4 regions of the Streptomyces sp. NPDC030183 genome follow, and region 4 is predicted to be linked to each of the others. Evidence: riboswitches for the same ligand, from Rfam matches in the RefSeq annotation. Region 4 holds a riboswitch; each other region holds the start of a gene.

Region 1 (7,510 bases), on a different contig from region 4:
TCCAGCTTAGACCGGCTCGCACCGGCCCTCCGGAGCGGAAGATCGCAGCGATCCGCGCGAAGCCGCGCCGCGCGGGGATTTTCGCCGTCAGCCGAGCACCCCGCACAGCTGGCGTACATCCTGTACATTTTTTACAGAAGTCGTTCAGAGGAGGCATCCATGCCCGCGAACCGGCCGTCGGCCCGTCACGCGCTCCCCGAATTCACCGAGCGCACAAGTGCGGGTCACCGAACGATGGATCCGTATGCCAAGTTGCTGGACGAGCGGATCGTGTTCCTCGGGACGCGGATCGACGACACGTCGGCCAACGACGTGATTGCGCAGTTCATGCATCTGGAGTACCAGTCCCCGGAACGGGACATCTCCCTCTACATCAACTCCCCCGGCGGCTCGTTCAGCGCGATGACGGCCATCTACGACACGATCCGGTTCGTCGGCTGCGACGTGGAGACGGTCTGCCTGGGCCGGGCGGGTGCCTCCGCCGCGGTGCTGCTGGCGGCGGGCACCCCCGGCAGGCGATCGGTGCTACCGGGCGCGCAGGTGGTGATCCGTCAGCCGGCGCTCACCGAGCCGGTCACCGGGCAGGCGAGCGACCTTGCGATCCAGGCCGAGGAGCTGACACGCAACCGCCGCAGGCTGGAGGAGATGCTCGTACGGCACACCGGGCAGAGCCACGAACGGATCAGCGGGGACATCGAACGGGACACCGTCTTCGACGCGCCCGGAGCCGTGGACTACGGCCTGGCCGACCGGGTCGTGCCGAGCCCCAGGGGTTCGCGGGCGCTCCCCGGCGCGAGGTGAGCCGCCGATGCTGCCACCCGAGCTGCCGCCGCTGCCCGCGCTGACGCGGGCCGAGGCCGAGGTGATCGACCGCTATCTGGACGTGGTCGACCTGCTGGGCCGGATCAACCCGGCGCGCCCCGGCGACACATACCGCGGGCTGCGGGCCGCGCAGGCCCTCGTCGGCAAGGCGACGGCACTGCGCGACGCGCTCGAACTGATGCACACACGCGGCGAGAACGAGCTGCACGCCCCCACCCTCGCCCGGGCCCTGCGGGTGCTGGACGGGGAACGGCGGGCGGCCCGGATCACTCTTCCGCCGGAACCCGAGGACTCACCCGCCTGAACCGATCGCGCGTCCTCGTCCGTACCGCTGACGGGACCTCCGGTCCGGGCCACGGCCCACCGGTCGGCCTACGCCCAACAACCCATCGGCCCATCCGCCCCAGGAATCGCCGGAGTTGCACGTCATAGCCACACGAGTGCCGGAACCCGTCATTCCGATGCTGGTGGGGACACCCCCGACTCCATGGACAGAACAGCTGAAAACGGCCTGTCCACCCGAACGGGCGAGTGGTGAGTAACACCACAAATCCCTGATTCCGTTGGGATTTTCGGACTTCCGTGCGTCAAGATCCCTTCCTGACGACAAGCCCCCGCCACAGCGGCGGGGCGATCCGGGCGGACGCCGAGTCCTGCCGCCGTCCGGATGACCGGTCGACAGGAGTGGATCGGCAGGAGTGGAGGACCCAAGCACGACGGGTCGCCGGGACGGTCACGCCATGACCGGGCCGAGCAGCCCTTGGGGTGAAGCCGCGTCAGCGGCCGGGCAACTTCGCCAGCCCGAATCCGACAGGTCATCCTTCACAGGCGGCTGACGAAGGGTTGCGCATGTCTGCGCTCAATCGTGTCCCGTCGCTGTTGACCCGGGCCGGCACGGCCTCGGCTCTCACCATCGCCGCCGTCGGCGGCAGCATCGTGGTCCCGGGCGTCGCCTCCGACGCCGAGGCCGCCACAGTAGCGTCCAAGGCACTTCAGGTCGCGGCTTCCAAGAAGGGCTCCCCTTACAAGTACGGCGCGACCGGCCCCGGCAGGTTCGACTGCTCAGGGCTGACGCTCTACTCGTTCAAGAAGGCGGGCAAGAAGCTGCCCCGTACTGCCCAGCAGCAGTACAACAAGACGAAGCACATCTCATCGAGCAACCGCAAGCTCGGAGACCTCGTCTTCTTCCACTCGGGATCGAGCGTGTACCACGTAGGTATCTACGCGGGGAAGGGAAAGATCTGGCACTCGCCGAAGACGGGTGACGTCGTGCGGCTGCAGAAGATCTGGACGAAGAGCGTCTGGTACGGCCGGGTCCGCTGACCCGCCGGGGGGCGGCCGGAACGAGGGCCGCCCCCTCCGCCGTTCCCCGCCGCCCTACGCCGCGCTCCTCAGGCGCTTACCGCTCCCCGGCCCCTCTCGCCGCTCCCCGGCCGCCACATGAGCGCCCCGGGCCCTCTTTCGCCCCTTGGCGAGGCGTGGCACGGGCCCGGATGGTTACTCGTACGGCCATGGCCGACGATCGCATCAGCCCCGCTCGCAACGAGACACCTCTCGAGCGGGCCGACCGCAACTTCTCCGAGTTGCTCCAGGAGCTGCGGGTCACCCAGACGGGCGTGCAGATCCTCTTCGCGTTCCTGCTGACGCTGGCCTTCACCCCGCGGTTCCCGGACCTGGACTCGTTCCAGCGCGCCACCTACGTGACCACGCTGCTGCTGGCGGTCCTCGCGGCGGCGCTCTTCACCGCCCCGGCGGCCCTGCACCGCTCGCTGTTCCAGCAGAACGCCAAGCCCGCCATCGTGCGGGTCTCGTCCAGGCTGGCCAGCGTCGGCCTGTGGGTGCTGATGCCGGCCTTCGCCGGGTCGGTCCTGCTCGTCGTGGACGTGACACTGGGCCGGGCCGCGGGCCTCACCGCGGGCGGTGGCACCGTCGTCGGCTGTCTGCTGCTGTGGGGCCTGCTCCCGAAGCTCGTGGGACGCTCGGTCCGCGAGAACCGCGCCCCGATGCCGACACCGCGCCGCAGCGGCACGGCCCCCGCGCCCCAGGAGGCGGACCCCGTCAGGACTCCTGCGGACCGCCTGCCCTGACCGGCTGGACGGGAACGGTCCACGGAAGCTCGATCGCCACCGTCTTGCCGCCCTCCCGCGTGGGTCTGACGCTCAGCCTGCCGCCGCACTCGGCGGTGAGCCAGCGGATGATGACCATGCCCCGCCCGTTGTCCTGCTGGACGGCGGCGGGCAAACGTTTCGGGAAGCGCGGATGGCTGTCGGTGACGCCGATGCGCAGGTGTTCGTCGCGGTCGAGGGCGAGGTCCACGGTGAACGTGGGTGACTGACCGAAGGTGTGCTGAACGGCGTTGGTGGCGAGTTCGGACACGATCAGGCGCACGGTGTCCGCGATGCCCGTGTCGCTCGGCAGGCCCCATTCGGCCAGCACGGTGGCGACATACCTCCGGGCCGCGGACACCGAGGCGGGATCGCTCGGCAGAGTGACGGATGCTTCCTGGTGATCTGCCATGGCGAGGCGTCCCTTTCCCACGGGACCGGTGTCCGACTGGGAGCGGATGGTTCGATGACGGTCCCGGACTGGTGCTTCGCGCCAGACTGCCACTACCTGGGCCGTCACGGGTGGCGATCCACCAAGATATGCATATATCTGTCGCTCGAAGCGGTGAACTCTCCGACGGCCGACCGTATTCGAGGGGCCCCTCGGGCCATCCTCTACCGTCACCCGACTTCGCGCGCCGGGCGGAAGGAGACACCCATGCAATACGGTCCGGCGGTCCGCCGCCGCAAGCTCGGCGCCGAGTTGCGCCTCCTGCGCACCCGCGTCGGCATCACCAGCATCGAGGCCGCCCGTCTCGTGGGCTGGCACCAGTCGAAGGTGAGCCGCATCGAGACGGGCGCCAGTGGGGTGAAACCCGCGGACGTCCACCGACTGCTGGACGCCTACGCGATCGACGACACCGAGTTACGCGAACTGCTGATGGCGCTGGCGGGCTCCGAGGACGGCGGCGGGCGGCACAACTGGTGGCACGCCTACCGCGGGGTGCTGCCACCGACGTACCGGGACTTCATCAGCCTGGAGTCGCAGGCGAACGGGATGCGCACCCTGGAGACCTCGGTCGTGCCGGGTCTGCTGCAGATCCCCGAGTACGCGCGGGCGGTGACGCGGGCCGCGGTGGAGGGGCTGGAGGACGACAAACTCGACGCGCTCGTGGAAGTGCGGCTCGCGCGGCAGGACGTCCTGCGCGGGCATCCCCCGATGGAGCTGAGCGCCGTGCTCGACGAGGGCGTTCTGCGGCGGGAGGTCGGTGGACCCGAGGTGATGGCCCGCCAACTGGAGCGGTTGGTCGAGGCGGCGCGCCTGCCTCAAGTGAGACTGCAGGTGCTGCCGTTCACTGCGGGGGCGCACATCGGCATCACCGGTCCTTTCGTAATTTTCTCATTTCGGAGCACATCCGATCTGGACGTGGTTGTTCTCGACCACTTGACGAGTAGCCTCTACCTCGAGCGGAAAGAAGACCTCAGGGCTTATGTCGAGGCCTTCAACGCCCTTCAGATCCACGCCCTTTCGCCCGAGGACTCGTTGGATTACATCGCCGGACTGGCTCAGGGCTAGCTTCCGGCGCGTAAGGAGGCACCATGTCAGCTCTGCCTCGGAACGTACCCACCAGTACCGCACTGCGCGGTGTGCGATGGCTGCGCAGCAGCCGCAGCACGGGGATGAACAACTGTGTGGAAACGGCCCGCCCCGGGTCCGGCCGCCTGGCCGGACTGGTGGCCGTGCGCGACTCGAAGAACACGGCGGGGCCCGCCCTGCTGTTCCGGCCGGAGGCATGGGAGGGATTCATCACCACGCTTCGGTGAGCACCACCGACCGCACCACCGGTTCCGCTTCTGGCGACGCACGGCCGCGACGCCGACTCACGGTCGCGTATCGCCGATGATTCCCACGGCTCGGTCGATCTGCCCCTCGGTGAGATCCGCCCGGGCGGTCAACCGCAGCCTCGAGATGCCGTCGGGCACGGACGGTGGGCGGAAGCAGCCGACGGCGAGACCCGCCGCCCGGCAGTCCGCCGCCCACCGCACCGCCTGATCCGGGGACGGCGCCCGTACGGACACCACGGCGGCGTCGGGCCGCACCGCTTCATGGCCCGACGCCGTCAGCCGTGTGTGCAGCGCCCGCGCCACCTCACGGGCCCGGGCCGCCCGCTCGGGCTCACGGCGCAGCAGCCTGAGCGCGGCGAGGGCCGCGCCCGTCGCCGCGGGGGCGAGCCCCGTGTCGAAGATGAACGTCCGGGCCGCGTTGACCAGGTGGTCGATCACCTGCGCCGGTCCGAGGACGGCTCCGCCCTGGCTGCCCAGCGACTTCGACAGGGTGACCGTCACGACGACGTCGAGGGCCCCGGCGAGCCCCGCCGCGTACGCCGCGCCCCGGCCGCCCTCGCCGAGGACCCCGAGCCCGTGGGCGTCGTCCACGACGAGCCCGGCGCCGTACGCGCGGCATGCCTCGGCCAGTCCGGCCAGTGGCGCGGCGTCGCCGTCCACCGAGAACACCGTGTCGGAGACCGCGATCGCGGGCCCCTTGGCCGTGCCGAGCGCCTTGCGGACCGCGTCCGGGTCGGCGTGCTCGACGACCTGCGTGGTCCCGCGGGCCAGTCGGCAGCCGTCGATCAGGGAGGCGTGGTTGCCCGCGTCGGACACGACCAGCGAGCCGTGCGGGGCGAGCGCGGTGACGGCGGCGAGGTTGGCGGCGTAGCCGGAGGAGAAGACGAGGGCGGCCTCGAAGCCGCAGAAGGCGGCCAGTTCGCGCTCCAGTTCGCCGTGGAGTTCGGTGGTGCCGGTGACGAGCCGGGAGCCGGTCGCCCCGCCGCCCCAGGTGCGCGCGGCCTCCGCGGCGCCCTCGATGATCTCGGGGTGGCGGGCCAGCCCCAGGTAGTCGTTGCTCGCGAGGTCGAGCAGGGGCGAGTCGGCGGGGCGGGGGCGCAGGGTCCGTACGAGCCCGGCGTCGCGGCGCGCCGACGCCTGCTCGTCGATCCAGCCGAACGCCATGAGTCCTCCGGGGGTCGCGTGGGCAGCCCTCGGCACCGGTGCTGTCATGTGGCAGCGCGGCGGGGGCTTTTGTAGGCAGTGCACAGACACTAACGGGACGGCCGGTCGCCCACGATGTGGCGATACCCACACGTCGAACCGACTCTGTTGTCCGAAGTCTCCTTGGCCGGGAGCGGTCCCGTAGGACAGGATCGGCTCTCATGGACCTGCTGAACACGCTGGTGGACAAGGGGCTCCGGCGCGAGCCGCTGAGCCGTGCCGAGGCGCTCGCCGTCCTCGGCACCTCCGACGACGACCTGCTCGACGTGGTGGCCGCGGCCGGAAAGGTGCGCAGGCACTGGTTCGGGCGACGGGTCAAACTGAACTATCTCGTCAACCTGAAGTCCGGGCTGTGTCCCGAGGACTGTTCCTACTGCTCCCAGCGGCTCGGTTCGACGGCCGGGATCCTCAAGTACACCTGGCTCAAGCCCGACGAGGCGTCCAGGGCCGCGGCGGCCGGGCTCGCCGGCGGTGCCAAGCGGGTGTGCCTGGTGGCGTCGGGACGCGGCCCGACGGACCGGGACGTCGACCGGGTCGCGGGCACCATCAAGGCCATCAAGGAGGAGAACGAGGGCGTCGAGGTGTGCGCCTGCCTGGGGCTCCTCTCCGACGGTCAGGCCGAACGACTGCGCGAGGCGGGCGCGGACGCCTACAACCACAACCTCAACACCTCGGAGTCGACGTACGGGGAGATCACGACCACCCACACGTACGCCGATCGGGTGGACACCGTGCAGAAGGCGCACGCGGCGGGTCTGTCGGCGTGCTCGGGTCTGATCGCGGGCATGGGCGAGACGGACGAGGACCTCGTCGACGTCGTCTTCTCGCTGCGTGAACTCGACCCGGACTCGGTGCCGGTCAACTTCCTGATCCCGTTCGAGGGCACCCCGCTGGCCAAGGAGTGGAACCTCACGCCCCAGCGGTGCCTGCGGATCCTCGCCATGGTCCGGTTCGTCTGCCCGGACGTCGAGGTGCGCATCGCCGGCGGGCGCGAGGTGCATCTGCGCACGATGCAGCCGCTCGCGCTGCACCTGGCCAACTCCATCTTCCTGGGTGACTACCTCACCAGCGAGGGCCAGGCCGGCAAGGCCGACCTGGAGATGATCGCGGACGCCGGGTTCGAGGTCGAGGGCGCCGACCAGGTCACGCTGCCGGAGCACCGCGCGGCCGGGGGCGGCTGCGGATCCCGTGAGAGCGCCGGGTGCGGCTCGCACGAGGACGGCGGCGGATGCGGGTCGCACGAGGGCGGTGGCTGCGGGTCCCATGAGGGGGGCGGTGTCTGCGGGTCCGCGGCCGCCCCGGCCCCGGCCGCCTCGGCCCCGGCCGCGGCCGTTCCGCAGGCGGGCGAGGCCCGTACGGACCTGGTCGCCGTACGCCGTCGGGGTGCTGGAACGGATCTCGCGCCCAATGCCTGAGGCACCCGACCGGAGCGGGGCCGACCGGAGCGTGGCCGAGCTGCTGGACCTCGACCGGCGGCATGTGTGGCATCCGTACGGTCCGATGCCCGGCCGGGTCGAGCCGCTCGTCGTGGAGTCGGCGAGCGGCGTCCGGCTGCGGCTCGCCGACGGCTCGGGCGAACTGGTCGACGGCATGTC
Region 2 (7,510 bases), on a different contig from region 4:
AGGCCCCCCTGGACGGCCACGAGGAGTACCCCGTCGAGGGCGGGCCCCGTTTCACCCGCCCCGCTCTCTCGGTCCGCACCGAGGAGCGGCGCGGCACCGAGTGGACCTTCCAGGGGCACGAGGCGGACGGTGACGAGCTGCGTCTGCGCTTCCTCGACGACGGTCTGCGGATCACGCTGCACTACCGGATGCGCGACGACATCGTGGAGCGCTGGGTGACCCTCGCCAACGAGGGGCCCGCCGTGGAGCTGCTGCGGGCCGACTCGGCGACCTGGACCCTGCCCCGCCGCGAGGAGAGCTGGCGCCTGTCCCAGCTGCACGGCCGGTGGGCGGCCGAGTCCCGGCTGGTGCGCGGTGAGCTGACCTACGGGGAGAAGGTCATCGGCAGCCGCCGCGGGCACACCGGACACCAGCACCTGCCCTGGGTCGCTCTCGACACCGACGCCACCGAGGAGCGGGGCGAGGTCTACGGCTGCGCCCTCGGCTGGTCGGGCTCCTGGCGGATCGCCGTGGCCCAGCTGCCGGACGCGCGGGTGCAGATCACCGGCGGCGCCGGGTACGACGAGTCGGGCCTGCTCCGGCTGGAGACGGGTGAGACGTTCACCACGCCCGTCTTCGCCGGACTGTGGACCGACGCCGGCCACGGCGGGGCGAGCCGCGCCTGGCACGCCTACCAGCGGGCGTACATCATCCCGGACGCCGACCAGGACCGGCCGGTGCTGTTCAACTCCTGGGAGGCCACGGAGTTCGACATCTCGGAGGAGCAGCAGCGGGCGCTCGCCGAGCGGGCGGCGGCCATCGGGGTCGAGCTGTTCGTGGTCGACGACGGCTGGTTCGGGGCGCGCACCAGCGACCGGGCCGGCCTCGGCGACTGGACGCCCAACCCGGACCGCTTCCCCGAGGGGCTGAAGCCGCTCGCCGACCAGGTGCACGCCCTCGGGATGCAGTTCGGCATCTGGGTCGAGCCCGAGATGGTCAACCCCGACAGCGAGCTGTACCGGGCGCACCCCGACTGGGCGCAGTTCCAACCGGGACGAAAGCGGACGGAACTCCGCAATCAGCTCGTGCTCAACCTCGCACGGCCGGACGTCCAGGAGTACCTGTGGGAGAAGCTGGACGCCCTGCTCTCCAGTGCCCCGATCGACTATGTGAAGTGGGACTTCAACCGCTGCTTCACGGACGCCGGCTGGCCCGGTGAGCCCTACCCGCAGAAGCTGTGGGTCGAGCACGTGCACGCCTTCTACGCCCTGCTGGACCGGCTGCGGGCCGCGCACCCGGGCGTCGCCTTCGAGTCGTGCTCGGGCGGCGGCGGCCGGATCGACCTTGGGGTGATGTCCCGGACCGACCAGGTGTGGACCTCCGACAACACCGACCCGCTGGACCGGCTCGCCATCCAGCACGGGTTCAGTCACCTCCACCCGGCGCGGGTCATGGCCGCCTGGGTGACCGACAGTCCGAACAACCAGCTCAACGGCCGCGTCAGCTCCCTGCGGTTCCGCTTCGTCAGCGCCATGGCGGGCGTGCTCGGCGTCGGCGGCGACCTCACGAAGTGGAGCGACGAGGAGCTGGCCGAGGCGCGGGAGTGGGTGGAGCTGTACAAGGAGATCAAGCCCGTCGTGCAGCGCGGCGACCAGTACCGGCTGCGCCCGCCGGGCGGAGGCCTGAGCGCCGTGCAGTACGTCCACGGTGACGAGGTGGTCGTCCTCGCCTGCCTCCAGGCCCAGCACTACGGCGAGCCGCTCCCGCCGCTGCGGCTGCGCGGCCTCGACCCCGCGAAGACCTATGAATGCCGCGAAACGGGCGAAGTGCACCGAGGGGCTGTGCTGTTGCACCACGGCCTGCGGACCGGGCTGCGCGGCGACTTCGATGCGACGGTTATCCGCCTGCGTCGCATCTGAGCGTTCTGTCCGAAATGGAGCCATTAATCCAACTGGCCCTGGAATAAAGACTACTGAGGCGTAGGCGCGTGAGCAGCGTCATATCCGTGACGCACCGTCGCCGTCATGCTCACGTAATTCTTGGTCTTTTCCAGGGCGGTTGGAAATAGAAAGACGGCGCTCCATTACGGAGCGTAATCGGGATTCGTTGTATGGATCACGTAGGGAGACGCACGGGAAATCCCGATGGTTGTCTCTGTGGGGACAAGTCGCTTACGTTCACCCTCGATCCGGACGGACGCCCAATCCTGCCGCCGACCGGAGCCGCGTACCGACCCGATCCATGGCAGGAGCGGGGGACCCACAGGTAGTACCGCCTGTTCCGGTCTCCGGAACGGCTAGGGGTAAAGCCGAGCGCAAGCCCGGCCGGACATCTCCAGTCCGCACCCGACAGCTCACCTCGCAGGCGCCGGAGAGGAATTCGCCATGCCCGCGAAGGGTAAGCACCGCCGTCCGAAGTCCCAGCGTCTCACCCGCTCCATCGCCGCCGCCGGAACCGGTGGCGCCGCGCTCGCGCTGCCCCTGATGGGCGCCGCCGGCGCCCACGCCGCGACCCCCACGGCCGCCGTTTCCGGGCCTTCCGGGAAGACCGTCACGGCCACCCCCGAGAAGGGTGCCGTCGAACAGGTCGCCGCCAAGAAGAAGGCGACGAAGACCTACACGGTCAAGGCCGGCGACTATCTCGCGAAGATCGCGGACGAGCAGGACGTCCAGGGCGGCTGGAAGCGGCTCTACTCGGACAACCGCTCCGTGATCGGCTCCGACCCCTCGCTCATCCACCCGGGCCTGAAGCTCGCCATCGGCGGCAAGGCCACGTCCGCCGGGCTGACGCACACCTCGACGAAGACCCGGTCGCCGCAGCCGGCGAAGCCCTCCCAGCCGTCCAAGGCCTCCGGGTCCGCGGCCAAGGAGACGACCGCCGCGCCCGCCGGTCAGGCCGCCCAGACCAGCGGTTCCGGCTTCACCCTGCCCATCCAGGGCGCCACCGTCGGCACCGCGTACAAGACCGCCGGCAGCATGTGGTCCAGCGGCTACCACACCGGCGTCGACTTCGTGGCCCCGACCGGCACCAGCCTCAAGGCCGTGGGCGCGGGCACCGTCGTCTCGGCCGGCTGGGGCGGCGCGTACGGCAACCAGGTCGTCATCAAGCTCGCCGACGGCTACTACGCCCAGTACGCCCACCTCTCCTCGATCGGCGTCTCGGCGGGCCAGTCCGTCAGCGGCGGCCAGGAGATCGGCCTCTCGGGCGCCACCGGCAACGTTACCGGCCCGCACCTGCACTTCGAGATCCGGACGACCCCCGACTACGGCTCGGACATCGACCCGCTGGCCTACCTGCGGTCGAAGGGCGTCACCGTCTGACGTGCCGCCGACGGCGGACTGAGCGCGGCGCAGGCCGGACCCCGATCCCCGGGGTCCGGCCTGCGGCGTATTCCCTGGTTGAACGAATCTTGAAGCGTGGTCTATCTCACCGCCCGTCAACCCCTTATTACGGTCGCGTAGGTCACATCGGAAGGTGAATCATGACCCGATGTGGCAGACGATTCGAAGAACAGCAGATCAGTGATCGGGTCGTACGTGGCGGTGGGGGACAGCTTCACCGAGGGCGTCGGCGACCCCGGCCCCGACGGGGCGTTCGTCGGTTGGGCGGACCGGTTCGCGGTGCTCCTCGCGGACCGGGTGCCCGAAGGCGACTTCAGGTACACCAATCTCGCGGTACGGGGGAAGCTCCTCGACCAGATCGTCGAGGACCAGGTGCCGAGGGCTCTCGAACTCGCCCCGGATCTCCTTTCCTTCTGTGCCGGCGGGAACGACATCATCCGGCCCGGCACCGACCCCGACGAGGTCGCGGAGCGGTTCGAGCGGGCGGTGGCCCGGCTCACCTCGGCGATCGGCACGGTGATGGTGACCACCGGGTTCGACACCCGTGACGTGCCGGTGCTCCGGCATCTGCGCGGCAAGATCGCGACCTACAACGGGCATGTGCGGGCCATCGCCGACCGGTACGGGTGCCCCGTGCTCGACCTGTGGTCCCTGCGGACCGTGCAGGACCGGCGCGCCTGGGACCACGACCGGCTGCACCTGTCGCCCGAGGGGCACACCCGGGTCGCTCTGCGGGCCGGGCAGGTGCTGGGCGTGGAGGTGCCCGCGGACCCCGAGCAGCCGTGGCCGCCGTTGCCGCCGCGGGGGACGTTCGAGGTGCGCCGGGACAACATCCAGTGGGCCCGGGAGTACCTCGTGCCGTGGATCGGGCGGCGGCTGCGCGGGGAGTCGTCCGGCGACCATGTGTCGGCCAAGGGGGCGCTGTCGCCCGACGACATCAAGATGCGGATCGCTTCCGTGGCCTGAGGGCGTTCGGCCGGGTCCGCCCACAGTTCGTCGTGGGGCGGGCCCGCGCCGCCGCGGGGCCGCCCGTCCCCTCCCCAGGGGTCAGCTCGTCGGTGTCTCCGGCAGGTTCAGTTCGCGGGCCAGCGTCTCGTCCGCCCATAGCCGGGCCTTCGCGCGGGAGACCGCTCCGTCGTAGGACGTGAGCTGCACGGCCAGGCCGTCCAGGAGGGCGGTGAGGCGGAGGGCCGAGGCCCGGGGGTCGGGGCAGTGGAACTCGGCCGCGGCCACGCCCTCCTCGATGAGGCCGATGAGCGCGGCCTTCCACTGCAGGTCCAGGTCGCGGGTGACCTCGCGCAGGGCGGGGTCGCGGAGCGAGACCGCCCAGCCCTCGATCCACAGGCGCCAGCCCTTGGCCTGGCCGGTGGGGGCGTACCAGCGGACGGCCGCCCTGAGGCGGCGCAGCGCCGTCGTGCGCCGGGCGAGCAGCTTGCGGAGGCGGGCGAGGTCGTCCTCGGCGGCGTAGCGGAACGCCTCGGCGACCAGCTTCTCCTTCGTCGAGAAGTGGTACAGCACCAACGCGTTGCTCACGCCGAGGGAGGCGGCCACGTCGGCGATCCGCACCGCCGCCACACCCCGCGCCTCGATCTGTTCGATGGCCGCCCGCAGCAGCTCCTCGCGCCGCTCGGCCACGCTCAACCTGACCCTGCCCACGCGGCAACCTTACCTACGGGTCAGATCGGGCGGTGTCGCCCATAGCGTGCCTCGATGACGGGGAGGCGGTCGGCGGCGATGGCGTGGGCGGCCGCCCGGGGTGTCGTGCCGTCCCGCTCGGCGCGGGAGAGCATCAGATCCACGAGGGCGCGCATGGCGCGGCGGGTGTGGTCGAAGGAGCTCCGCGCGTCGGGGGCGATGTCGCCGAACAGGGTCCACCACCACCAGGCGTTCGTGGCGGAGTTGACCACGACGTCGGGGAGGATCGTCACCCCGCGGCCGGTCAGCAGGGCCTCGGCCTCGGGGAGGACCGGCATGTTGGCCGCCTCGACGATCAGGCGGGCGGTGATCAGCTCCTGGTTGGCCGGGTCGATGGCGTACGAGACGGCCGCGGGGACCAGGATGTCGGCGTCGGCGGCCAGCCAGGCGTCCGAGGAGGTCTCCCGGTCCTCCGGGCGGAGGGCGCGGCGGTCGACCGTGCCGTGGGAGTCGCGGGCGGCCAGCAGCGCCTCCACGTCCAGGCCGGCGGGGTTGAAGACGGTGCCCTTGATGTCGGCCACGGCGACGACGGTGAGCCCGGCCCGGGCGAGGAAGCGGGCGGTGGCGCCGCCCATGGTGCCCAGCCCCTGCACGGCGACCCGCGTCCCGGCGTACGGCGTGCCGGTCCGGTCCAGGGCCGTGAGGACGGACTCGGCGACCCCGCAGCCGCCCATCAGCTCGTCCAGTCCGATGCCGTCCACCTCGACGGCGAACGCGTCCGCCAGCCGCCGTCGGGCGGCCCGCTCGTCGTCGAGGAGGGGGTAGACGGCCTGGACCGTCGAGACGAGGCCCGCCTCCGCGGCCGCCCGGTCCACCAGGTCCTGGGTGAGTCCGAGATCCTCGCCGGTGGTCCAGAACTCCTCGATGTACGGGCGGGTCGCGCGCAGGTAGCGCACCAGGACGCCGTACGCCTCCGGGTCCCGGGGATCGCAGTCGATACCGCCCTTCGCGCCGCCCAGGGGGACGTAGCGGCCCTCGGGGTCGTAGTGCAGCGCTTCCTTCATGGTCATGCCGCGGGCCAGGCCGGCGACCTCGTCGAGGGTGCAGCCGGGCCGCATCCGCAGACCACCGCTGGCCACCCCGCGCACCAGCCGGTCCACCACGAGGAAGCCGCGCCGGCCCGTGACGTGATCGGTCCAGGTGAGGGAGAGGTACGGGGCGGACATACGGGCTCCTGAGGGTCGGCCGGGGCGGAAGTGGTGGCGGCGGTCGGGAACGGATGGCGGGCGCACCGGGTTGTAGGAGACAGGCGCCGACTCGGCGGTACCGGGGGAACGGCTGGCTCTACTGAACCGTTGGTCAGTATGTCACCGTGCCGGGACGGATCGGGCGCGGTGCTGTCAGAGGGGCGGACCATAATGGAATGCCTCAGCGAATCCACCAGGAGGTGCCGTGTCCGGTTCCCGTTCGCAGAGCTCGGGGCTGCGCGTCCAGCCAGCCGCCTTCGGTGCGGTTCCGACCGGTGCCAGGCTGGAGCGGATCCGCCGGTCCCCGCACTTCGCGAACGGCGCGTTCGTGAACCCGGAGGGTGCCCGTATCGCCCCCTCGCGCGGTGTCGCGCTGGAGATGGCCAAGGGGTACTTCCGCAAGGACGAGCGGGTCAGGCGCGCCCCCGCCGGACTGATCCCCGTGCACTCCACCACCCTCGCCGACCTGGCCAGACCCCCGGCCGGCGGTCTGCGCATCACCTGGATGGGCCATTCCAGCGTGCTCGCCGAGATAGACGGGCACCGGGTCCTGTTCGACCCCGTCTGGGGCGAGCGCTGCTCCCCGTTCGCCTTCGCGGGGCCCAAGCGGCTGCACCCCGCGCCGCTGCCGCTGGCCGCGCTCGGCCCGGTGGACGTCGTGGTGGTCTCGCACGACCACTACGACCACCTCGACATGCCCACGATCAAGGCGCTGGCCGGCACGGACACGGTCTTCGCCGTGCCCCTGGGCGTCGGCGCCCACCTGGAGCACTGGGGTGTCTCCGAGGGCCGCATCCGCGAGCTGGACTGGAACGAGGCGACGAAGGTCGGCGGCCTCACCCTGACCGCCACACCCGCCCGGCACTTCTGCGGCCGCGGTCTGCGCAACGCCCAGCAGACGCTGTGGGCGTCCTGGGTCGTCGCCGGGGACGAGCACCGGATCTACCACAGCGGCGACACCGGCTACTTCCAGGGCTTCGCGGACATCGGCGCCGAGCACGGCCCGTTCGACATCACCATGATCCAGATCGGCGCCTACAGCGAGTTCTGGCCCGACATCCACATGACGCCCGAGGAAGGGCTGCGGACACACCTCGACCTCCAGCGCGGTGAGGCCGCCGGTGTGCTGCTCCCCATCCACTGGGCGACGTTCAACCTGGCGATGCACTCCTGGGCCGAGCCCGGCGAGCGCTCCCTGTGGGCCGCGCACGAGGCGGGGGTCACCCTGGCCACACCGCGGCCCGGCGAGCCGTTCGAGCCGCGGAACACCCCGCCGGCCGACCCGTGGTGGCGGTCCGTCGCCCGCCG
Region 3 (7,510 bases), on a different contig from region 4:
GAAGACGGCGACGTCCCCGGCCTTCGCCTCGCCCGCGTCCGTCAGGCGGTCTATCTCGTCGGCGACGAACTGGGCCTCGTCGTGCTCGGTGTCGGCGACGTACCCGGTGATCTGGGCGCCGGCGCCCGCGTTGGTCCACAGGTTCTTGGGGCGGCGGGACTCGTTGCGCTCGATGACGGCGTTGGCGGCGGAGAGGATCGTCTGCGTGGAGCGGTAGTTCTGTTCGAGCAGGATCGTCGTCGCGTTCGGGTAGTCCTCCTCGAACTGGAGGATGTTGCGGATCGTCGCACCGCGGAAGGCGTAGATCGACTGGTCGGCGTCACCGACGACGCACAGCTCGGCGGGCGGGATGTCGTACTCGCCGGGGGGCACGTCGACCGGGTGCTCGGAGGTGCCGACCAGTTCCCTGACCAGGGCGTACTGGGCGTGGTTGGTGTCCTGGTACTCATCGACGAGGACATGGCGGAACCGGCGGCGGTAGTGCTCGGCGACATCCGGGAAGGCGCGGAGCAGATTGACCGTCGTCATGATCAGGTCGTCGAAGTCGAGCGCGTTCGCCTCGCGGAGGCGGGACTGGTAGAGCGCGTAGGCCTGGGCGAGGGTCTTCTCGAAGCCGTCGGTGGCCTGGGCGGCGAAGTCCTCCTCGTCGATCAGCTCGTTCTTCAGGTTGCTGATCTTGGCGCTGAAGGACTTGGGCGGGAAACGCTTGGGGTCGAGGTCCAGATCACGGCAGACCAGGGCCATCAGACGCTTGCTGTCGGCTGCGTCGTAGATCGAGAAGGAGGAGGTGAAGCCCAGCTTCTTGCTCTCGCGGCGCAGGATGCGGACGCAGGCGCTGTGGAAGGTCATGACCCACATCGCGTTGGCCCGGGGCCCCACGAGCTGTTCGACGCGCTCCTTCATCTCGCCCGCGGCCTTGTTGGTGAAGGTGATCGCGAGGATCTGGCCCGGGTGGACATTCCGCTCGCCCAGCAGGTGGGCGATGCGGTGGGTGAGCACCCGGGTCTTGCCGGAGCCGGCGCCGGCCACGATGAGCAGGGGGCTGCCGGCGTGCACGACGGCCGCGCGCTGGTTCTCGTTCAGCCCGTCCAGGAGCGCCGCCGCGTCGATCGCGGGGCGTGGGGCGCCGTCGCGGTAGTAGGCGTCCCGGTCCGGCGGCACGTCGAACTTCCCGCCGAACAGATCGTCCGGAATCGACTCCGGCACATGATCGTCCTCGGGCGGCGGCGGGGGCTCCTCGCCGCGGCCGCGGGGGGCCTGGAGGTCCGCCAGGAAGCTGTCGTCAAAGAGGCTGCTCATCGCTCTCCGAGTCTAGGCGCCCCCACTGACAGCGAGGGGCCGCCCCGGGAAGTCCGTACCGGGCACGCTCCGGGCCGCCCCTCGGGACCACCGGCCACCAGTCGCACCCAGCCCATCACGGTGAGCGATCGAACGTAGCACCTATCGCGCCCGCGAGGCCAAGGTCACGAAAACGTATCGGGCATATCGAACATCAACCTTCACACGGACCACACCAGTTGGCTAGCGTCTTGGGTCAGGCCGTACGACCCAACCGGCGAACGTCGCCGGGCCGCACGGCCTCCGCCGAGTCCGGCACGCCCCTCACGGCAGCCGGAGCCGGGGACCCACCGATCTCATGGGGTGAATCGGCCCGACCGCCGTACGCGGCGAGGGCCGTAGGGCAAACCTTCCGAAAGCTTGCGCCCGAACCCGACAGCTAACTCGGTAGGCGGACCACGGAAGGAGTCGCCGAACCATGGCGCCGCACCGCAAGCCGCGTCCGGCCGTCCGAACGCGCGCGGGCATACGTACCCCCGCTCTCGCCACCGCCGCCCTCACCTCCGTGGCCCTTCTCTCCCAGACGGCCACCGCCGCCCCCTCCACCGACGACAAGCCGAGCCTGGAGGAGGTCGAGAAGAAGGTAGGCGACCTCTACCGCCAGGCGGAGACGGCGACCGAGAAGTACAACTCGGCCAAGGAGAAGACGACAAAACAGAAGAAACAGGTCGACAACCTCCTCGACGACGTCGCGAAGCGGACGGAAAAGCTCAACGAAGCGCGCGAGGAGCTGGGTTCGTACGCCGCCGCCCAGTACCGCACGGGGGCCGCCGCCCCCGACACGGCGGCCCTGCTCCTGGCGGACGACCCGCAGGAGTACTTCGCCCAGAACCAGTTGATGGACCGGCTGACGGACCGCCAGCAGGAGGCCGTCGACGAGTACGTCACACAGCAGGCGGAGACCTCGAAGCGGCGCCAGGAGGCGTCCGACGGCCTCGAACAGCTCACCGAGTCGCAGAACGCCCTCAAGTCCAGCAAGGCCAAGGTCCAGGCGAAGCTCGCTGCGGCCCGCGAACTGCTCTCCCAGCTCACCGCGGAGGAGAAGGCCCGCCTCGCGGACCTCCAGCAGCGCAAGCGGGAGGAAGCCGACCGCAAGGCGGAGGAGCTGGCACGGCAGCAGGCGGCGACGGCCGCACGGGCCGAGCCGGCCCAGGAGACCGCGGCGCCCCAGGAGACCCAGCAAACCCAGGAGGCCCCTCAGGAGACCTCCACACCCCCCTCCACCGGGACCACGACGACGGTCGAGGACGCGACGTACGCCTCGAAGGCCACCAAGGCCCTCGCCTTCGCCCGCGCGCAGATCGGCAAGCCGTACGTCTGGGGCGCCACCGGCCCCGGCTCCTACGACTGCTCCGGCCTCACCCAGGCCGCCTGGAAGGCCGCCGGCGTCGACCTCCCCCGCACCACCTACGACCAGGTCAACGCCGGCACGACCGTCTCACTCTCCGCGGCCCGCCCCGGCGACCTGATCTTCTTCTACGACAACATCGGCCACGTCGGCCTCTACATCGGCAACGGCATGATGATCCACGCCCCGAAGCCGGGGACCTACGTCCGCGAGGAGTCGATCTTCTACGACGGCGAGTCCTCGATCCACAGCGTGGTTCGGCCGGCGTAGCGGTCGCGCGACAGGCACGACAGGTCCTACAGGCGCGACAGGTCCGAGCGGCGGGTTCGCCGGGAGGCGGGTCGGCTCAGGTCCAGAGCACCGCGATGAAGATGTTCGCCGTGGTGAGGGCGCCCACCAGTCCGAACAGCGACTTGTCCACGCTCTCCTCGTCGCGCTTCACGTACACCAGCCCCAGGATCACGATCAGCAGCGCCATCTTGATGCCGATCTTGATGTTGTTGACGGGCTGGTCGTCGGCCTGGTTGAGCCCGACGAGGATCGCTCCGGTGATCAGCATGGTGAGCGCGCCGTGCAGCATGGCGGGGACGAAGCGGGCGGTGCCCTGGCCCATGGCCTTCATCTGGGTGAGGAAACCGCCCAGGAGAGCGGCGATCCCGATGATGTGGAGCCCGACGAAGAGGTGGATGAGTACGTCCATGGGCGGAGCCTATTGAGGGGGCGTCGACCGGCCGGGCACCGGGGGCGGGTGCCTCGGCGCCCGGGGGCGCGGCGCGTGCAGGGGCGGCCGTCAGAGCCCGGATGATCTTGCATATATGCGCCCCATAGCACCGCCTCACCCAGCTCCGGTCAGGAATCGACGCATCGGTCATTGCACAGCGTGATTGCGGCGGCGTCGAGGCGCGGCCACGGTCACATACGGTCACCTCGCGGTCGGTGCACGCCACTTCCGTACAACGCGTTACCGAGCCGACACAGTGAGGTTTAGCGTCCTCCCTCAGGTGACCGGCTCCCCACCGCCGCCCGGGCCAGGGGCGGCAGTCGGACACCACCGCCGAGAAAGTCCGGCGGCGTCCCGCTCCCCCCTGTGCGGGCCGCCGCCGGATGCGTAACCGCTCCCCCAGGCGGTCTGTGCGCTCCGACGTACGGACGGCGGTCGTACGAGAGGACATGGAGTCCCACGTGGCAGCGCACCGCAAGCCCAGACAGCGCTCGCTCGGCGGCCCGACGGTCCGCACGGCCGCGACCCTCGCCCTCGCGGGCGCGGCGACCGCGACCGGTTTCGACGGTACCGGGTACGCCGAACCCCACCTCACGCCCGAGCAGATCAAGGCGAAGGTGGACAAGCTGTACGAGGAGGCGGAGGTCGCCACCGACAAGTACAACGGCGCCAAGGAGAAGGCCGACAAGGCGCAGGAGAACCTGGAGGAGCTGCGCGACCAGGCAGCCCGCCGCACCGATCGGCTCAACTCCGCCCGCGAGCAACTGGGGTCACTGGCCACCGCGCAGTACCGGAGCGGTGGCATCGACCCGTCCTGGCAGCTGACCCTCTCCGGTGATCCGGACCAGTACCTCGACAACGCCGCCCTCGCCGAACGCGTCGGCAGCCGCCAGGCTGCCGATGTGGCAGGTGTACGGCAGCAGTTGCTGGAGATCGAACGGCTCCGCGGGGCCGCCCGGGTCGAACTGGGCACCCTCAGGACCAAGCAGCAGGAGGTCAAGCAGCACAAGAAGACGGTGACCTCGAAGCTGACCGAGGCACGACGCCTCCTCGACCGCCTCGCCCCCGAGGACCGCACCCGCCTGGGCACCCCCGGCTCCGGTACGGGCCACGCCTCGCGCTCCTCCCTCTCGTCCCCGCGCACCGTCACCGGCCCGGTCTCACCGGTCTCTTCCACCTCCGACGCCCCCAACCCCCGCGCCGCCTCAGCCGTTTCCTACGCGTACTCCAAGCTCGGCAGCCCCTACGTCTGGGGGGCCACCGGCCCCAACGCCTTCGACTGTTCCGGCCTCACCCAGGCCGCCTACCGCTCCGCCGGCGTCTCCCTCCCCCGCACCACGTACGCCCAGATCGGCACCGGCCGCCGCGTCTCCCGCTCCGAACTGCTCCCCGGCGACCTCGTCTTCTTCTACTCCGGCATCAGTCACGTGGGCATCTACGTGGGCAACGGCCAGATGATCCACGCCCCGAACCCCTCGGCCCCGGTACGCGTGGCCCCCCTCGACGAAATGCCGTTCACCGGCGCCACGCGGGTGGCTTGAGCGAGGACGGAGGGTTGAGCTGAGGAGTTGGGTGAGAGGGAGGGCTGGGGCGGGGTGCCTCGGGGCACCCCCGGGTTCGGGTCAGACTAGGTTCGGGTCGGTGCTACCGCGCGGGGTAGCACCGCCGAGTGGCCGGGCCGTCGGAGCCGCAGGAGCCGTCGGCGGCACGGTGGCCAGTGGCGGAGCGGTGCTGAGAGGTGGGGCGGTTCGTGGTCGCGGCTGGGGCAGCGGCCCTGCCGGTGGGTCGCCCGCCCCTACACCAGCCGTCGTGCCGTCGCCCATCTCGTCAGCTCATGCCGGTTGGAGAGCTGCAACTTGCGGAGTACCGCGGAGACATGGGACTCCACCGTCTTCACCGAGATGTAGAGCTGCTTGGCGATCTCCTTGTACGCGTAGCCACGGGCGATGAGACGCAGCACCTCACGCTCACGCTGGGTGAGGCGGTCGAGGTCCTCGTCGACGGGCGGGGCGTCGGTGGAGGCGAAGGCGTCGAGGACGAAGCCGGCCAGCCGCGGGGAGAACACGGCGTCCCCGTCCTGGACCCGGAAGATGGAGTCGACGAGATCGGTGCCGGTGATCGTCTTGGTGACATAGCCCCGCGCGCCTCCCCGGATCACCCCGATGACGTCCTCCGCCGCGTCCGACACGGACAGCGCGAGGAAGCGAACCGGCCGCTCGGTGTCCGCCATCAAAGCCGAGCAGCGGCGCAGGACTTCCACTCCACCGCCGCCGGGGAGGTGGACGTCCAGGAGCACCACCTCGGGACGGGTGCTCGTGATCACCGAGACCGCCTGGTCGACATCAGGTGCCTCCCCGACGACCTCGACCCCCGTGCGCTCCGTCTGCCCGATCTCGGCCTGCACTCCCGTACGGAACATACGGTGATCGTCGACGAGTACAACCCGAACATGCCGCCCGGGCCCGGACGCCGCGGCCGCCGGCTCTCCCCCTGCCACGGGACCGACGGAGCCGCCGCCGGGCGCGGACGCGTCGGAGACACCGGCGCCTCCGAACTCCTCCTGGCCCGCGGCCGTACCGGGTTCGCCACCGGCGGGTCCGGGGCCCTGCGCGACCCCGTCGCCTCCCCGGCCCGCGGTCGGTTCCGTACCCGAACCGGTCTGCCTGGCAAGGTCGTTCGGCCCGTTCGCGTCACTCATGACGTCGTCTCCGCCCTCTCCATCTCCAGCTCGACCTCCGTGCCGCCGCCCGGTACGGCGCGGAGCCGTGCCGTACCGCCGTTCCGCTCCATGCGGCCGATGATCGATTCTCTGACGCCCATGCGGTCGGCGGGTATCGCGTCGAGATCGAAGCCGGGACCGCGGTCACGCACGGACACGAAGACCGTCCTTCCCTCGACCTCGGCGAAGACCTGTACGGCGCCGCCCTCGCCACCGTACTTGGCGGCGTTCACCATCGCCTCGCGCGCGGCCTGCATCTGCGCGGTCAGTCCCTCGTCGAGGGGGCAGTCGCCGACGACGACCACCTCTATGGGGACTCCGTGCTTGTCCTCGACCTCCGCCGCGTTGCGCCGCACGGCCTCGGCGAGGGTGTCGGGCTCGTCGTCCTCGTCCTTGCCGGTGCCCTCGGGTTTGTAGAGCCAGTTGCGCAGGTCCCGCTCCTGGGCGCGGGCCAGGCGGCGGACCTCGTTGGGGTTGTCCGCGTTGCGCTGTATCAGCGTCAGGGTGTGCAGCACCGAGTCGTGGACATGGGCCGCGACCTCCGCGCGTTCCTGGGCGCGGATACGCATCAGGCGCTCCTCGGAGAGGTCCTGCGTCATCCTGACGAGGTAGGGGCCCGCCAGCAGCGCTATCCCCACGAGGACCGCGAGCGCTGCCTGCAACACCGAGCCGAGGTGGGCGGCGGAGCCTTGCAGGACGAATATCCCGGAGACGCCGGCGGTGACCAGCAGGACTCCGGCCACCGAGCGGAGCAGGGTGAGGGTGCGCCGACGGCGGCCGACCTCGGCCCAGCGTGCGCGCCGCGCGTTGTCCGCCTGACGCCAGACGAGGGCCACACCCGCGGCGACCAGCACCGTCGGCCAGAGATACGCCCTGGCACCGTCACCCAGATTCACATTGCCGACGAACACCATGGCCACGACGACCATGAGGAGAAGGGCGACGATCTGACCCCGGTCGGGCCGGCGGGCGACGAGTCTGCGGCGGCCGTCGGGGGACGTCTCGGAGGTGATGGCCGACGGCCGCTGATTGTCGACCCCGCCGACGCCGAGTGGCACGAAGAACCAGAACGCCGCGTACACCAGCGCGCCCAGGCCGTCTGCCGTGAACAGGCCGACGAACACGAGCCGGACCCAGGTCACAGGCAGCCCGAGATGCCCTGCGAGCCCTCGCGCCACCCCGCCCAGCCAGCGACCGTCGCTGCTGCGGTAGAGCTTGCGCGGGGGCCGCGGAGTGTCGATGGGCAGTGCTGCGGCTTCCGGCATGCCATCGATGTTCACACGCACGGCCGATCGAGGCATCAGGGTCGATCCCCGAGACGCCCCTGATCTTCGGCCGGGCCATGATCGAACACATCCCCGGGCGGATATCAGGGTTCGACCAG
Region 4 (7,510 bases):
AACTGGGCCCCCGGGTCGAGATCGCCCGACGCGCTGACCGTGACCTTGAGCGGGTACTCGGGGAGCCCGGCGGCGACGCGGGCGGCGCGGCGTTCGGGGGAGTTGACCAGCAGCCGGGGGTTGTCGGTGCGCAGGGTGCCGGCCCCGATCAGGATGGCGTCGCTGGCCGCGCGCACCTCGTCGACCCGGTCGAAGTCGGCCGGCCCCGACAGGAGCAGCCGTTCGGGCCCGGTGTCGTCCAGGTAGCCGTCGAGGGAGACGGCGGCGGACAACGCGACGTAGGGCCTGGGCATGGAGACGCTCCCTGACTGGCTGACTGGCTGACTGGCTGACTGGCTGACTGGCTGGTTGGCCGGCCGGCTTGGTGATGACCGGCCGGCTGGCCGGCTGACCTGACCGAGCGGGCTTGGTTCAAGTTTTAAACAATAACTACACTGTACGTATGACGACCCGCTGGCTCACCCCCGAGGAACAGCGTGCCTGGCGCGCGTACCTCGCCGCGAGCACGCTCCTGGAGGACGCGCTCGACCGGCAGCTCCAGCAGGAGGCCGGGATGCCGCACCTCTATTACGCCGTGCTGGCCGTGCTCTCGGACGCGCCGGACCGTCGTATGCGGATGACCGACCTCGCCGAGCACGCGAAGATCACGCGCAGCCGGCTGACGTACGTCGTGACCCGGCTGGAGAAGGACGGGGCGCTCCGGCGCGAGAACTGCCAGTGGGACAAGCGGGGGAGCATCGCCGTCCTCACCGATGAGGGCCTGGCGCTGCTGGAGCGGCTGGCGCCCGGGCATGTGGACGCGGTCCGCAAGGCCGTCTTCGATCACCTCACCCCCGAGCAGATCGGCCAGTTCGAGGAGATCTGCTCGACCATCGCGGCGGCGATCGAGGGCGAGGACTCCCAGCAGAACGGCCCCGACGACCTGCCCTGGCGCCGCCGTTCCTGTTCATCGGGCCAGTGACCCGCACGCCGGCCATCGCCTCCCCGGCCGCCGGTACCGCCCGCCGTCCTCCCCGGCCGCCGGTACCGCCCGCCGTCCTCCCCGCCCGCCGGTTACCCCCCGCCGTCCTCGCCGGTCGCCGGCAACCCCCAGCGTCCTCCCTGGCCGCCGATAACCCTTCCCGCCCGCACCCTGCCGCCACAGCCCCCTCCGTCCGCCCCCGATATTCCCTGCGGCCCCGGAATGTGACGCATCCCAAAACTGGTTGCTTGAAATTTGAAGCAGGGGATAGAGTCGCGGCGAGCGCTGTGATTCAAATCTGAAGCACAGCGGCAGTCGCACCAGGACCGGAGAACCCGCATGCCCGACTTCCCCGCTGCCACCCCGCGTGCCCGCGTCCGGGTACCGCTGCGCTTCCAGGACGGCTACGGCGTCGACGCCGAGATGGTCACCTTCCACGGCCTCGTCGACGGCCGCGAGCACCTGGCGATCGTGCTCGGCGACCCTGCCCCCGGCACGGCCCCGCTGGTCCGGATGCACTCCGAGTGCCTGACCGGCGACGTCTTCGGCTCGGCCCGGTGCGACTGCGGGCCGCAGCTGCGGGAGGCGGTGGAGCGGATCGCCGACCGGGGCGGGGTTCTGCTGTACCTCCGTCAGGAGGGCCGCGGCATCGGCCTCTACAACAAGCTTGACGCGTACGCCCTTCAGGACCAGGGGCTCGACACCTACGAGGCGAACACGGCGCTCGGGCTGCCGGAGGACGCCCGCGACTACACGGCCGCGGCTCAGATGCTGGGCGCCCTCGGCATCGACGAGCTGGACCTGCTCTCCAACAACCCCGACAAGGCGCAGCAGCTGCGGGACCTCGGCGTCGGCGTCCGGCACCGCGTCCCCACCGGCGTGTTCACCACCGCCCACAACGTCCGCTACCTGCGGGCGAAGGTTCTCACCACCCAGCACACCCTGCCCCTGGCGGAGCTGACGGCGGGCTGAACGCCCGAACGGAAGAGCGCTCCAGCCGGGGTTCATGGGGTCGTTCGGATCACGCCTGGGCCGCGGAGCCCGGCACGCACACACGCACCAAGCCCCGCTCACCGGCAGCGGCGAAGTCCCCCAGCCCGAAGCCGGCATCGATCCGAACGACAGGCCCCCTAGGCCCTGTCGTCAAATTCCCACCTACCCCGCGACGCCATGCACGCGCTCTCGACGCACCGGGCCCCGACCCGAGTACGTCCAGTACACGGGTCAGGGCCCGGCCCGCCGAGAGCACGCACCTGACGCCGAGGGGCCGCCCTCCGGGCGACGGCGGGAATGTGACGACAGGGCCTAGCCCATTCGGACCCGTCGACTGGCCGGTCGCCGGTCGTCCCGTGAATCTGGGACGGGTGGGGCAGTTACAGGGTGCGAAGAGGCCGGACGGCCGGCGGTTCTTCTACACCGGTGCCCTCGTGCGGGTCCTGCCCGTGCTCCTCGTCGTCAGCGGCTTCTGCTACGACCACTTCATGCCGCGCGAACTCACGGCCGTCCCCTTCTTCACCGCGGCGCCGCTGGTGGCCGCGCCGCTGCTGTCGCTGGCGGGCACCGTGGTGACCGGTGCCGCCTCGCTCGGCGGCATCCTCGCCGTACGCCTCCGGCACAGCGGTGTGGGCGAGGCGGACGCGCTCACCGAGATCTCGACCGTCGCCACCGTCGCCGTACTGGCCGTCGCCATCAACCGGCTCGTCCGGCGCAGTGACGCCCGCCTCGCCACCGCCCGGGAGATCGCGGAGGCGGCGCAGCGGGCCGTACTGCCGAGGCCCCAGGAGCGGCTCGCCGGCCTGGAGATCGCGGCACGGTACGAGGCCGCGCAGGCCGGGGCCTCGATCGGGGGCGATCTGTACGCGGTGCAGGACTCGCCGCACGGCGTACGGCTGGTCGTGGGGGACGTCCGCGGCAAGGGCCTCGGCGCGGTGGCGGCGGTGGCGGTGCTGATCGGCGCGTTCCGGGAGGCGGCCGAACAGGAGACGACCCTGGAGGCCGTGGCCCAGCGGCTGGAGCGGGCGCTCGCGCGGGAGGTGACCCGGCGGGACGCGGCACGGCGGGACCCCACCGTGCCGTACGAGGGGTTCGTGACGGCCGTCCTCGCCGAGTTCCCGCACGGTGCCGGGTCGGCCCGCATCGTCAACCGGGGCCACCCGCCCCCGCTGCTGCTCCACGCCGACGGCGAGCTGCGCACCCTCGACCCCCCGTGGACCGCGCTGCCGCTCGGCCTCGACGAGCTGGGCACCTGGCCGGACCGCGCCGAGGAGGTCGTGTTCCCGGCGGGGTCGACACTGCTCTTCTACACCGACGGCCTGTCCGAGGCCCGCGACGCGGACGGCGTCTTCTACGACCCGGCCGCCCGGCTCCACGGCCGCACCTTCCCCGCCCCGCGCGCCCTCTTGACGACACTCGCCGAAGAGGTCCGCGAGCACACCGGAGGCGGCACCACGGACGACATGGCGCTGCTCGCCGTACACCGCCCCTGAAGAACTCTCACTCTACGTACACAATCCAACCCCCTCCGCATAACAACTGACGCCCAGTCAGGACAGCCGGGGTTCCTGAGGCGAGGCCAACTCGCCCGTTTTCCACCCCTCATGACCCGTAAGTCCAGCGCAAAAAGGCGAACGATCATTCAGAACCGCTTGGAATGCCGCCCCCACGTCTATTAACGTTCGATAACGCAGCGCGGTCGTCCCAGCCGTCACAAGAGGCGGCTCCGTGCTCACGCGCCGAATCCCGTAGGGAACCGGGGAACCACCACCCTGGGGTGAATCGCGCGAAAACCGCCGTGGAAGCACGCTCGGTTTACGCGCGTAGGAGACCTTCCGCTCCGAACCCGTCAGCTAACCCGGTAGGCGAGAAGGAAGGAAAGGAGTACGCCCCACGTGGCGTCCAACCGGTCCGCGACCGAAGCCCCCTTCGTGCCGAACCAACGCGGCAGTGAGCCCGAGACCTTCGGCTTCGGCAGCTATGACAGCGACAACGAGGGCCCCTTCCAGGAGTGGAACCCCACCGCGGAGTCCCTCCGTCCCGTCCGCGGCCGGCACCGCGTGGCCAAGACCAAGCAGCGCGGCGGGTTCGCCCGTAGCTCCACGGTTCTCGGCGTCGGCGTCATAGCCGCCGTCAGCGGCGCCGGCATGGCCAGCGCCCAGAGCGGCAAGGCCCCGGTGGCCATCTCGATGCCGGACATGCCGAACGTGGGCTCGGTCTTCGAGGACGACGACCCCGCCGACGAGCCCGAGGGCTCCGCCACCCCGCTCAGCAGCGCCGGCCTCATCGCCGCCGACACCGAGCAGGGTGCCACCGACGCCGGCGAGGCGCTGCGCGCCCGCATCATGCAGCAGGCCGAGTCCCAGCAGGACGCGTTCGACCTGAAGGCCGCCGAGGCCGCGCAGACCGCCGCCGCGAAGAAGGCCGCGGACCAGGCCGCCGAGGAGAAGAAGGAAGCCGAGGCCAAGGAGGCCGCCGCCAAGAAGAAGGCGGAGGAAGAGGCCGCGAAGAAGAAGGAAGCCGAGCGCCTGGCCGCCCTGGCCAAGCAGTTCACGCTGCCGACCTCCTCGTACACGATCACCTCCACCTTCGGCCAGGCCGGCCCCTACTGGTCGTCCGGCTACCACACGGGCCTTGACTTCGCCGCCCCCACGGGCACCCTCATCAAGGCCGTCCACAGCGGCACGATCACGCAGGCGGGCTGGGACGGCTCGTACGGCTACAAGACCGTGCTCACGCTCGACGACGGCACCGAGATCTGGTACGCCCACCAGTCCTCCATCGGCGTCAGTGTCGGCCAGAAGGTCGGCACCGGCGACGTCATCGGCCGCGTCGGCGCCACGGGCAACGTCACCGGCGCCCACCTCCACATGGAGGTGCACACGGCCGGCTCGGGCAACGGCATCGACCCGGCGGCGTGGCTGCGCAGCAAGGGCCTGAGCATCTAGCCTCCAGAGCCACTCGAACGGATGTGACGCCGCGTAAGGCCGACGGGCCTGACGCGGCGTCCGTCGTACCGCCCGGGCCCGACGCTTCACCCGGCGTTCACACGAGCCCGGAATGCGATCGTCCGACCCGGTGGTTGAACCCACACATGACTTCTCTTCGCAAGCTGGGTACGTCCGACCTCGAGGTCTTCCCGCTCTCCCTGGGCGGCAACGTCTTCGGCTGGACGGCGGACGAGGCACAGTCCTTCGCCGTCCTCGACGCCTACGCCGACGCCGGCGGCAACTTCATCGACACCGCCGACTCCTACTCCGCGTGGGTCGACGGCAACCAGGGCGGCGAGTCCGAGACGATCATCGGCAAGTGGGTGAAGGCCCGGGGCAACCGTGCCGACGTGGTGATCGCGACGAAGGTCAGCCAGCACCCCGAGTACCAGGGCCTCTCCGCCGCCACCATCAAGGCCGCCGCGGACGCCTCGCTCACCCGCCTGGGCACCGACCACATCGACCTCTACTACACGCACTTCGACAAGCCCGAGGTACCGGTCGAGGAGATCATCACCGCCCTCGACGACCTGGTGAAGGCGGGCAAGGTCCGCGCGATCGCCGCGTCCAACATCACCCCCGAGCGTCTCAAGGCGTCCCTGGACTTCTCGGACCGCGAGGGCCTGGCCCGCTATGTGGCGCTCCAGCCCCACTACAACCTGGTCTCCCGCGACACGTACGAGGGCGCCCTCCAGTCGGTGGCCGCCGACGCGGGCCTCTCCGCCGTCCCCTACTTCTCCCTCGCCAAGGGGTTCCTCACCGGCAAGTACCGCCCCGGCGCGACCGTCGACAGCCCTCGCGCCGCGGGCGCCGGCGCCTACCTCGACACCCCGAGGGGCACACGCGTCCTCGCCGCCCTCGACGAGATCGCCCGGTCCAGGAACGCGGAGATCGCCACGATCGCCCTGGCCTGGCTCACCGCCCAGCCGACGATCACCGCCCCGATCGCCTCGGCCCGCACCACGACCCAGCTCCCGGCACTCCTGGCGGTGGCCGACACCACCCTCACCCCGGAGGAACTGACCAAGCTGACAGACGCCTCGGCGTAGCAAGCCCATGGCTGCCCTCAGCCCCGGAGGGGGTGAGCCGCGTACGACGGACCGGCACACGCCACCGGGGCGCCACAGGCGGATACGGCGGGCCGGCCGCGCACGGCCGAGCGGAACGCGCCTCGGAGCCGGCGCAAGCCCCCGTGGCGGGCCGGCCGCGCACAGCCAGCCGGGAACGCGCCTCAGAGGCGTCGCAAGGGCCTGTGGCGGGTGGGCCGCGTACGGCCGACGGGGAACGCGCCTCGGAGGCGTCGCAAGCCCGTGCGGCGGGTGGGGCCGCGTACGGACGTGAGGGGGTGTGTCGGGGGGGTGTCCGCCCGCAGCGGTTGGCGCGTCAACTGGTCCGGCTTCCCGAGAGACCGATTTCGCGCCGTTCCGAGGACGGACACCCCCCGGCGCGCCCCCGACCCACCCGCACCCGAAGGCGCCCCACCCCACAACGCACACCCCGCCGACGACCCGCTACGACCCATACGGCCGGTACGGCACAACCGCCGGGCTCCCCCCGTAAGGCGACCCCGCCCCATAACTCTGCGCCTGAGCCTCGACGCCGTACCCGTACCCGTATCCGATCCCGCCCCCGACCCCCTGCCAAGCCACAGCCTGGAACGGCGGCACGGCCACCCCCACCGGCACCACCCCCCGCCCCGCATAAGCCAACGCGGGCCGAGCCAACCCCCGCCGACGCCACAGCTCGAACAGCAGCTGCCGCTCCCGGAGCACGAAGTCACCCCCGCCCCGCCCCAACCGCCCCCGCCGCCGCAGAAACGCCAGCGACGTCGCGTACGCCTCGTACTCCGCGACGACCCGAGCCCCACTCTTGCCGAAGTGGTACGCCGCGTAGTCCCGCGCCACCCGCCGAGCCCGCATCGACCCGAGGACGAACGGCTCGGGCGGCGTCAGCCACCCCGCCGCCGCGTACACCGGCAGTTCCTCCCGCACGGCCCGCAGCTCCCGCTGCCGCGTCCAGATCGCCAACCACGTCAGCAGCCCGAACATCGGCACCATGAACACCGCGTAGACCGCGAAGAACCCGTACTCCCCGAACGCCGCCGACCCGTTCCAGACCGCGTGCATGCCCATCGCGAGCAGCAGCCCGCCCACCGGCACCAGAGTGCGCCGTACCCGCTGCCGCTGCCCGGCCGCCGCCGCGAAACCGAACCCGATCCCGGTCAGCACGGTGAACAGCGGATGCGCGAACGGCGACATGATCACCCGCACGAAGAACGTCGCGGCGGTGACCGACGCCAGCCCGCTCCCCCCGCTGAGCTGGTCCGTTCCGAACGCCGTCCCGAGGTACAGGATGTTCTCGGTGAACGCGAACCCGGTCGCCGTGACGCCCGCGATCACCACCCCGTCCACGATCCCGGTGAAGTTCCGCCTCCGGAACAGGAAGATCAACAGCACGGCCGCGGCCTTCGCGGTCTCCTCCACGACGGGCGCTATGACGGTGGCGCCCAGCGTGTCGGCGTGCGACGGGTCGGCGGTGGCGGTGGCTATCCACTGCGTGGCGAAAC

The links. A riboswitch is a leader RNA that binds a small molecule or an ion and turns the genes downstream of it on or off. The one in region 4 is predicted to bind cyclic di-AMP.
Region 1: it holds a riboswitch for cyclic di-AMP, as region 4 does, so the genes downstream of both, ACZ4Z2_RS30755 (C40 family peptidase) here and ACZ4Z2_RS09900 (M23 family metallopeptidase) in region 4, are expected to answer to the same signal.
Region 2: it holds a riboswitch for cyclic di-AMP, as region 4 does, so the genes downstream of both, ACZ4Z2_RS07700 (M23 family metallopeptidase) here and ACZ4Z2_RS09900 (M23 family metallopeptidase) in region 4, are expected to answer to the same signal.
Region 3: it holds a riboswitch for cyclic di-AMP, as region 4 does, so the genes downstream of both, ACZ4Z2_RS12225 (C40 family peptidase) here and ACZ4Z2_RS09900 (M23 family metallopeptidase) in region 4, are expected to answer to the same signal.

The regions. Positions count from the first base shown of each region.
Region 1 is NZ_JBVIBK010000030.1:41,006-48,515, forward strand. Features, by position in the region: gene ACZ4Z2_RS30745 (ATP-dependent Clp protease proteolytic subunit) at 160-801, shown strand; gene ACZ4Z2_RS30750 (hypothetical protein) at 809-1,126, shown strand; cyclic di-AMP (ydaO/yuaA leader) riboswitch at 1,470-1,668, shown strand; gene ACZ4Z2_RS30755 (C40 family peptidase) at 1,672-2,145, shown strand; gene ACZ4Z2_RS30760 (DUF6328 family protein) at 2,334-2,909, shown strand; gene ACZ4Z2_RS30765 (ATP-binding protein) at 2,881-3,339, opposite strand; gene ACZ4Z2_RS30770 (helix-turn-helix domain-containing protein) at 3,586-4,443, shown strand; gene ACZ4Z2_RS30775 (DUF397 domain-containing protein) at 4,467-4,691, shown strand; gene ACZ4Z2_RS30780 (8-amino-7-oxononanoate synthase) at 4,749-5,876, opposite strand; gene bioB (biotin synthase BioB) at 6,077-7,330, shown strand; gene ACZ4Z2_RS30790 (adenosylmethionine--8-amino-7-oxononanoate transaminase) at 7,323-7,510, shown strand, end outside.
Region 2 is NZ_JBVIBK010000005.1:43,299-50,808, forward strand. Features, by position in the region: gene ACZ4Z2_RS07695 (alpha-galactosidase) at 1-1,898, shown strand, start outside; cyclic di-AMP (ydaO/yuaA leader) riboswitch at 2,201-2,359, shown strand; gene ACZ4Z2_RS07700 (M23 family metallopeptidase) at 2,364-3,299, shown strand; gene ACZ4Z2_RS07705 (SGNH/GDSL hydrolase family protein) at 3,501-4,286, shown strand; gene ACZ4Z2_RS07710 (TetR/AcrR family transcriptional regulator) at 4,368-4,976, opposite strand; gene ACZ4Z2_RS07715 (Glu/Leu/Phe/Val dehydrogenase dimerization domain-containing protein) at 4,997-6,181, opposite strand; gene ACZ4Z2_RS07720 (MBL fold metallo-hydrolase) at 6,408-7,510, shown strand, end outside.
Region 3 is NZ_JBVIBK010000008.1:179,789-187,298, reverse strand. Features, by position in the region: gene pcrA (DNA helicase PcrA) at 1-1,299, opposite strand, end outside; cyclic di-AMP (ydaO/yuaA leader) riboswitch at 1,573-1,747, shown strand; gene ACZ4Z2_RS12225 (C40 family peptidase) at 1,757-2,956, shown strand; gene ACZ4Z2_RS12220 (hypothetical protein) at 3,033-3,386, opposite strand; gene ACZ4Z2_RS12215 (C40 family peptidase) at 3,869-4,948, shown strand; gene ACZ4Z2_RS12210 (LuxR C-terminal-related transcriptional regulator) at 5,203-6,105, opposite strand; gene ACZ4Z2_RS12205 (PspC domain-containing protein) at 6,102-7,391, opposite strand.
Region 4 is NZ_JBVIBK010000006.1:292,105-299,614, forward strand. Features, by position in the region: gene ACZ4Z2_RS09880 (dihydrofolate reductase family protein) at 1-293, opposite strand, end outside; gene ACZ4Z2_RS09885 (MarR family winged helix-turn-helix transcriptional regulator) at 443-961, shown strand; gene ACZ4Z2_RS09890 (GTP cyclohydrolase II) at 1,301-1,933, shown strand; gene ACZ4Z2_RS09895 (PP2C family protein-serine/threonine phosphatase) at 2,326-3,447, shown strand; cyclic di-AMP (ydaO/yuaA leader) riboswitch at 3,682-3,837, shown strand; gene ACZ4Z2_RS09900 (M23 family metallopeptidase) at 3,850-4,902, shown strand; gene ACZ4Z2_RS09905 (aldo/keto reductase) at 5,049-5,993, shown strand; gene ACZ4Z2_RS09910 (PrsW family intramembrane metalloprotease) at 6,456-7,510, opposite strand, start outside.